Linked DNA regions of Spinactinospora alkalitolerans. Each later gene encodes a partner of the first gene's protein in a complex. Links are inferred from orthologs where the notes say so. Each region holds a gene or a part of one and is shown in the gene's direction. Other genes may lie near its edges. The genes, in order: mfd and uvrA.

Region 1 (4,483 bases):
CACCGACCTCCAGTTCGGCCAGCGGCGCGCCCTCGGGGTCGGTGAGCAGAAGGCGGTCCGCCTCGGCCGACTCGTCGGGGACCGGAAGCGTGACCGGCACCGGCCAGTCGGCGCCTTCGGGCAGCCGACCGTGCTCGCACACCGACTTCGCCTCGGCCGCGGTCATGAACCCCGACAGCGGGTAGCAGCCGCTGAGGATCAGCTCCAGGTGGGCCATCGCCTCGGGGCCGGGAGTGTGGGTGGGCAGGTCGGATCCGCTCATGGGGGTCACTCTAGAACGCGTCCGGAAAAGGACGGTGAGGGCGCTCCGGGAACAGCCCGCGGTCGCCGGACGTTGGCCTTGGTGGTCGGCCCCGCCGATCGTCCACCGCGGGCACGGGGGGAATCCGTGTGTCGCCGGTGCCGGGTGCCACGTAGGCTAGGAGCGGGGAACCAACCGATCCAGTCCCGCGCGTCCCGCCCGCCGCACTGTCGGTCCAACTTCTCACGCCCCACCTGGTGATATGAGCCTTTCCGGACTTCTCGCCGTCGTCGCCGACGACCCGGCCCTCAAGAAAGCGATCGAAACCGCCCGTGGCGGCCACGATCCCCGTCTCGACCTCGTCGCACCTCCGGCGCTGCGGCCGTTCCTGGTCGCCGCTCTGGCCACCGACGCCCCCGTGGGCGCGGGCCGTCCGGTTCTGGCCATCACCGCCACGGAGCGCGAGGCGGCCGATCTGACGGACGCCCTCGGCTCGCTGCTGCCGGCCGAGTCCGTGGCGCTGTTCCCCGCGTGGGAGACGCTTCCGCACGAGCGGCTGTCGCCGCGCTCCGACACCGTGGGGCAGCGGCTCGCGGTGCTGCGCCGACTGGCCCACCCCAACCCCGACGATCCGCTCACCGCGCCGCTGCGCGTGATCGTCGCCCCCGTGCGCAGCGTCCTGCAGCCGCTCGTGGCCGGGCTGGGCGACCTCAGGCCGGTGCGCATCCGGCCGGACGACGAGGTGGCGCTCGACGAGGTCGTGGACTCCCTGGTCGAGGCCGGGTACGCCCGCGTCGACCTGGTGGAGAAGCGCGGCGACGTCGCCGTGCGCGGCGGCATCCTCGACGTCTTCCCGCCCACCGAGGAGCACCCGCTGCGGCTGGAGTTCTGGGGCGACCAGGTCGACGAGATCCGCTACTTCCAGGTCGCCGACCAGCGCTCCATCGGTGCCGACTCCGCCGATGCCCGCGGCCGCGCCGCGTCAGGCCTGTTCGCGCCGCCGTGCCGGGAACTGCTGCTGACCCCGCAGGTCCGCGAGCGCGCGCGGGAGCTGGCCCGGCGGCACCCCTCGCTGGCCGACATCCTGGACAAGCTCGCCGACGGCATCACGGTCGAGGGCATGGAGGCGTTCGCGCCGGTGCTCGCCGACGACATGGAGCTGCTGCTGGACCTGCTGCCGACCGGCGCGCACATCGTGGGCTGCGACCCCGAGCGCATCCGCACCCGCGCCCTCGAACTCGCGGCCACCAGCCGGGAGTTCCTCGACGCCTCCTGGATCAACGCCGCCTCCGGCGGTGAGGCCCCCATCGACCTCGGCGCCTCGGCCTACAAGTCCATCGCCGAGATCCGCTCCGCCGCCGCCGCGCTCGACCTGCCGTGGTGGACGGTCACCCCGTTCGACGCCGGCGCGCCCGCCTCGGCCGAGGAGGACGACTCCGTCCTGATCGGCGCCGCGGCGGCCGACGAGTACCGGGGCGACACCGAGCGGGCGCTGGCCGACGTCAAGTCCTGGCTGCACGACGAGTGGCGCGTGGTGATGGTCACCCAGGGCCACGGCCCGGCCGAGCGGTTGGCCGCCATGCTGCGCGACGCCGGTCTGGGCGCGCAACTGCGGACGGACCTGCCCGGGACCCCCGACACCGCGATCGCCACCGTCGCCACCGGCCGGATCGAGCACGGCTTCGTGTGCCGGTCGGTGCGCACCGTCGTCCTCACCGAGGCCGACCTCGCCGGGCAGAAGTCCTCCACCAGGGACATGCGCCGGATGCCCAGCCGGCGGCGCGGAACGATCGACCCGCTCCAGCTCAAGCCGGGCGACTACGTGGTGCACGAGCAGCACGGCGTCGGCCGCTACATCGAGATGGTCAGCCGCAACGTCCAGGGCGCCACCCGCGAGTACCTGCTCATCGAGTACGCGCCGTCCAAGCGCGGCCAGCCCGGCGACCGGCTGTTCGTGCCGACCGACCAGCTCGACGAGGTCACCCGCTACGTCGGCGGCGAGGCCCCGACGCTGAGCAAGATGGGCGGCTCGGAGTGGACCAAGACCAAGAACCGCGCCCGCAAGATCGTCCGGGAGATCGCCGGTGACCTGATCCGGCTCTACTCCGCCCGGCAGGCCTCCCCCGGCCACGCCTTCACCGCCGACACCCCGTGGCAGCGGGAGCTGGAGGACGCGTTCCCCTACGTGGAGACGCCCGACCAGCTCGCCGCCATCGACGAGGTCAAGCGCGACATGGAGAAATCGGTCCCGATGGACCGGCTGATCTGCGGCGACGTCGGCTACGGCAAGACCGAGGTGGCGGTGCGCGCCGCGTTCAAGGCGGTGCAGGACGGCAAGCAGGTGGCGCTGCTGGTGCCGACCACGCTGCTGGTGCAGCAGCACCTGTCCACGTTCTGCGAGCGCTACGCCTCCTTCCCGATCACCGTCAAGCCGATGTCGCGGTTCCAGACCGACGGTGAGGTGGAGCTGACCCGCGAGGGGCTGCGCAACGGCGACGTCGACGTCGTGATCGGCACGCACCGGCTGCTGTCCACCGAGACCAAGTTCAAGAGCCTCGGGCTGGTGGTCATCGACGAGGAGCAGCGCTTCGGCGTCGAGCACAAGGAGGCCCTGAAGCGGCTGCGCACCCAGGTCGACGTGCTGGCGATGTCGGCGACGCCGATCCCGCGCACGCTGGAGATGGGGCTCACCGGCATCAGGGAGATGACCACCATCCTCACGCCGCCGGAGGAGCGGCACCCGGTCCTCACCTTCGTCGGCCCCTACGACGAGAAGCAGATCGCCGCCGCGATCCGCCGCGAGCTGATGCGCGAGGGCCAGGTGTTCTTCGTGCACAACCGGGTGGCCTCGATCGACAAGGTCGCCGCGACCCTGAGCAGGCTGGTGCCCGAGGCCCGGGTGGCCTACGCCCACGGCCAGATGAACGAGCAGCAGCTCGAAAAGGTCATGGTCGACTTCTGGGAGAAGAACTTCGACGTGCTGGTCTCCACCACGATCGTGGAGTCCGGGCTCGACGTGCCCAACGCCAACACCCTCATCGTCGACCGCGCCGACGCCTACGGGCTGTCGCAGTTGCACCAGTTGCGCGGCAGGGTCGGCCGCGGCAGGGAGCGGGCCTACGCCTACTTCCTGTACCCGCCGGAGAAGCCGCTGACCGAGACCGCGCACGAGCGGCTGGCCACGGTCTCCCAGCACACCGAGATCGGCGCGGGCATGTACGTGGCGATGAAGGACCTGGAGATCCGCGGCGCGGGCAACATCCTCGGCGCCGAGCAGTCCGGCAGCATCGCCGGGGTCGGGTTCGACCTGTACGTGCGCATGGTCGGCGAGGCGGTGCGCGAGCTGAAGGGCGACCCGAACGCGGCCGAGGAGATCGAGACGCGGGTCGAGCTGCCCATCGACGCCCACATCCCGCACGACTACGTGCCGGGTGAGCGGCTGCGCCTGGAGGCCTACAGGCGGATCGCGAGCGTCTCCGACGACGGCGACATCGCCGCGGTGCGCGAGGAGCTCGCCGACCGCTACGGCGAGCCGCCCCGGCCCGTGGACAACCTGCTCGCGGTCGCGCGCTTCCGGGTCCTGGCCAAGAGCGCCGGCCTCACCGACGTCGTGGCGCAGGGCGGCCAGATCCGGTTCGCGCCGGTGGAGTTGCGCGAGTCGCAGCAGCTCCGGCTGCGCCGCCTGCACCCCAAGTCGATCTTCAAGGAGCCGACCAAGACCCTGCTGGTGCCGGCCCCCAAGGCCGGCGGCCTGGGCGGCAAGCCGCTGCGCGACCTGGAACTGCTCGCGTGGTGCACCGACCTGGTGACGGCGGTCTTCGAACCGGGCAAGGCCAAGGCGGCGCCGCAGGGGTAGAACCTCACGGCGACTGGGCGATGGTGCGCGCCCGCCTCGGCCACCAGGGGCCTCGGAACCTCAGCCCAGGGGGTTTTGAAGCCCCGGCCACAGGTGGGACCCGCGGCGACCGGGCGATCCTCTCGCGTGGCCGAAGGCCCCTAAAGGGATCGCCCCGGCGCCGCGCCACCCACGCCGCCACCGTGCGTGCCAGGACGCGACCGGGGTTTCGGTGCGCGCCCACGGCGGCGGGCCATCGCACCTGCCCACCTCGGCCACCGAGGGCGTGAAACACCGGCCACAGGGGCGTGCACCCCAACCCAAAGACTGAACGCGCACCGCCTGCTTGGGCGCCGGGCCGAAACCGCGGTGTCGGTCCGCACCGACGGTGTCGGCGTGCGCTTCGC
Region 2 (3,676 bases), 1.2 Mb from region 1 along the record:
TGGGGCCTGGCCGCCATCATGGTGTTCATCGGCGTCAAGATGATCCTGCACGCGCTGCACGAGAACGGCGTGCACGTGCCCGAGATCGGTATCGGCCTGTCCCTGACCGTGATCCTGGGTGTGATGACCGTCACCATCGTCGCGAGCCTGCTGAGGTCCAAGGGCGGCGGGAAGAAGGAGCCGACGGGGGAGAAGACCGGCCCCGGCGCCCCCTTCTGAAGAGCGGGCCGTCCGGATTCCCGGACGACCCTCTCCTCGAACGGCTGTTCGGTTATAGTGAAGCGTCCGCCGGGTTCCCGGCGGGCGCTTCGCGCGCCGGAGGCGGAAGTTTCCGGCGCTTCGAGTCGTTACTGTTAGAGGCCGAGCGCCGCACGACGGCCCAAGCGCGGTATCCGTCCCCATGGCCGTCGGTGCAGGCCACACCTTGCGCGGCAGCCAGGAGCCGGGGTCCGGCACGCCCTCACCGCGTGGTGCCGATGCCGAAGGGGTTGATGGGAGCATGGCCGAACAGCTGGTGATCCGGGGCGCCCGGGAACACAACCTCAAGAACGTCTCGCTGGACCTCCCGCGCGACGCGATGATCGTGTTCACCGGACTCTCCGGGTCGGGAAAGTCGTCGCTGGCCTTCGACACCATCTTCGCCGAGGGCCAGCGCCGCTACGTCGAGTCCCTCTCGGCCTACGCCCGGCAGTTCCTCGGCCAGATGGACAAGCCCGACGTCGACTTCATCGAGGGACTGTCCCCGGCCGTCTCCATCGACCAGAAGTCCACCAGCCGCAACCCGCGCTCCACCGTCGGCACCATCACCGAGGTCTACGACTACCTGCGGCTGCTGTGGGCCCGCATCGGACGGCCGCACTGCCCCGAGTGCGGCCGGCTGATCGCCCGCCAGACCCCGCAGCAGATCGTCGACCGGGTGCTGGAGCTGAAGGAGGGCACCCGGTTCCAGGTGCTCGCCCCGGTCGTGCGCGGACGCAAGGGCGAGTACGTCGAGCTCTTCAAGGACCTGCAGACCAAGGGCTTCACCCGGGCCAGGGTCGACGGCGCGGCCGTGCGGCTGGACGAGGTGCCCGCCCTCAAGAAGTACGAGAAGCACGACATCGCCGTGGTGGTCGACCGGCTCACGGTGAAGGAGTCGGCCAAGAAGCGGCTGACCGACTCGGTGGAGACCGCCCTGCAGCTGGCCGGCGGCACGATCCTGCTGGACTTCGTCGACCTCCCCGAGGACGACTCCGAGCGCGAGCGGGTCTACTCCGAGCACCTGTTCTGCCCCTATGACGACCTGTCGTTCGAGGAGATGGAGCCGCGCTCCTTCTCCTTCAACTCCCCCTACGGCGCCTGCCCCGAATGCAGCGGCCTGGGCACCCGCATGGAGGTCGACCCCGAACTCCTCGTCCCCGACCCCGCCAAGACGCTCGCCGAAGGGGCGATCGCGCCGTGGTCGGGCGGACACGCCAGCGAGTACTTCGGCCGCCTGATGCAGGCGGTCGGCGACGCGCTCGGCTTCGACCTCGACACCCCGTGGGAGAAGCTGCCCAAGAAGGCGCAGCGGGCGCTGCTGCAGGGCCACGACACCCAGGTGCACGTGCGCTACCGCAACCGCTACGGCCGCACCCGCTCCTACTACACCGACTTCGAGGGCGTCATCCCGTGGGTGCGGCGCCGGCACTCCGAGAGCGAGAGCGACCTCAGCCGCGAGCGCCTCGAAGGGTTCATGCGGGTCGTGCCCTGCCCGGTCTGCGAGGGCGCCCGGCTCAAGCCGGTCGTGCTGGCCGTCACCGTGGGCGGGCGCTCCATCGCCGAGGTCAGCGCCCTGCCGCTCAGCGAGTGCGCGGAGTTCCTCGGCGGGCTGGAGCTGTCGGAGCGCGACCAGGTCATCGCGGCCCAGGTGCTCAAGGAGATCAACGCGCGGCTGGGCTTCCTGCTCGACGTCGGCCTCGACTACCTCAACCTCGAACGCCCGGCCGGATCGCTGTCCGGCGGCGAGGCCCAGCGCATCCGGCTGGCCACCCAGATCGGCTCGGGGCTGGTCGGCGTGCTCTACGTGCTCGACGAGCCGTCGATCGGACTGCACCAGCGCGACAACTTCCGCCTGCTGGAGACGCTGGAGCGGCTGCGCGACATCGGCAACACGCTCATCGTCGTCGAGCACGACGAGGACACGATCCGCGCCGCCGACTGGGTGGTCGACATCGGCCCGGGCGCCGGCGAGCACGGCGGCGACGTCGTGGTGTCGGGCCCGGTCTCGGAACTGCTGGCCAGCACCGACTCCAACACCGGCGACTACCTGGCCGGCCGGCGCGTCATCAAGGTCCCCGAGGAGCGTCGGCCGCTGACCAAGGGGCGCGAGGTCGTGGTGAGGGGCGCACGCGAGAACAACCTGCACGGCCTCGACGTCGCGTTCCCGCTCGGCGTGTTCACCGCGGTCACCGGTGTCTCCGGCTCCGGCAAGTCCACGCTGGTCAACGAGATCCTGTACAAGGCGCTGGCCAAGGAGCTGCACGGCGCGCGCTCGGTTCCCGGCCGGCACGTCCGCGTCAACGGGATGAACCAGCTCGACAAGGTCGTGCACGTCGACCAGAGCCCGATCGGCCGCACTCCGCGGTCCAACCCCGCCACCTACACCGGTGTGTTCGACCACATCCGCAAGCTGTTCGCCCAGACCGCCGAGGCGAAGGTGCGCGGCTACCAGCCGGGCCGGTTCTCGTTCAACGTCAAGGGCGGGCGCTGCGAGGCGTGCGCGGGCGACGGCACGATCAGGATCGAGATGCAGTTCCTGCCCGACGTCTACGTCCCGTGCGAGGTCTGCCACGGCGCCCGGTACAACCGCGAGACGCTGGACGTCCACTACAAGGGCAAGACCATCGCCGACGTCCTGGACATGCCGATCGAGGAGGCGCTGGAGTTCTTCGAGCCGATCTCCGCGATCCGGCGCCACATGCAGACGCTCAACGACGTCGGACTCGGCTACGTGCGGCTCGGCCAGCCCGCCACGACGCTGTCCGGCGGCGAGGCCCAGCGGGTCAAGCTCGCATCGGAACTGCAGCGCCGCTCCACCGGCCGCACCGTCTACGTGCTGGACGAGCCCACCACCGGCCTGCACTTCGCCGACATCGAGAAGCTGCTCGGGGTGCTGGGGCGGCTGGTGGACAACGGCAACACGGTCATCGTCATCGAGCACAACCTCGACGTCATCAAGACCGCCGACTACGTCATCGACATGGGTCCCGAGGGCGGTTCGGGCGGCGGCACGGTCGTGGCCACGGGCACGCCCGAGGAGGTCGCCGACATCGACGAGAGCTACACGGGCCAGTTCCTGCGCAAGATCCTCTAGAGCCAATGCTGCTCGGTCAGGCGCTGCGCGGTATTTGCCGAGGGGCGTTGCGGGTCCGCTGCTCCCTTTGGCCGGAGTCTGCGGGAGGCAGGCCGACCGCAGCCTTTGCGGCCTTGTTCGAGTACAGGGAGACCTGTGGACACCGGTCGGCATCGGTCCGGCGAACCTCGACTTCACGGCATCGCCTCTGGAGCGCGCTCGGCCGGGCCCGTCCCCGCGGGCGTCGGCGTTCGCGCGCGGCCGGTCTAAGGTGGTGGCAGCACCGCAGTACCCCACCTCCGTCGGAAACGAGGACGCATGGACCACGCCCGCGCGGGGCGCAGCGCCCCTCTCGGCGCCCTC

What was found.
Region 2: the proteins of mfd (region 1) and uvrA are in contact, whole or in part, in a crystal structure (PDB 4DFC), measured with the Escherichia coli proteins. The link is inferred for Spinactinospora alkalitolerans from one-to-one orthologs.

What each region holds. Positions count from the first base shown.
Region 1 is NZ_JACCCC010000001.1:680,087-684,569, reverse strand. Bases 117-4,297 are described here. They hold mfd (transcription-repair coupling factor), read left to right. Parts: upstream 117-503; coding sequence 504-4,097; downstream 4,098-4,297. Other genes in these bases: cysC (adenylyl-sulfate kinase), read right to left, coding at 117-262. Also shown: more of cysC, read right to left, coding at 1-116. UniProt on the Escherichia coli protein: Couples transcription and DNA repair by recognizing RNA polymerase (RNAP) stalled at DNA lesions. Mediates ATP-dependent release of RNAP and its truncated transcript from the DNA, and recruitment of nucleotide excision repair machinery to the damaged site.
Region 2 is NZ_JACCCC010000001.1:1,923,149-1,926,824, forward strand. Bases 161-3,534 are described here. They hold uvrA (excinuclease ABC subunit UvrA), read left to right. Parts: upstream 161-499; coding sequence 500-3,334; downstream 3,335-3,534. Other genes in these bases: HDA32_RS08560 (TerC family protein), read left to right, coding at 161-219. In the rest of the region: more of HDA32_RS08560, read left to right, coding at 1-160; HDA32_RS08570 (RDD family protein), read left to right, coding at 3,632-3,676. UniProt on the Escherichia coli protein: The UvrABC repair system catalyzes the recognition and processing of DNA lesions. UvrA is an ATPase and a DNA-binding protein. A damage recognition complex composed of 2 UvrA and 2 UvrB subunits scans DNA for abnormalities.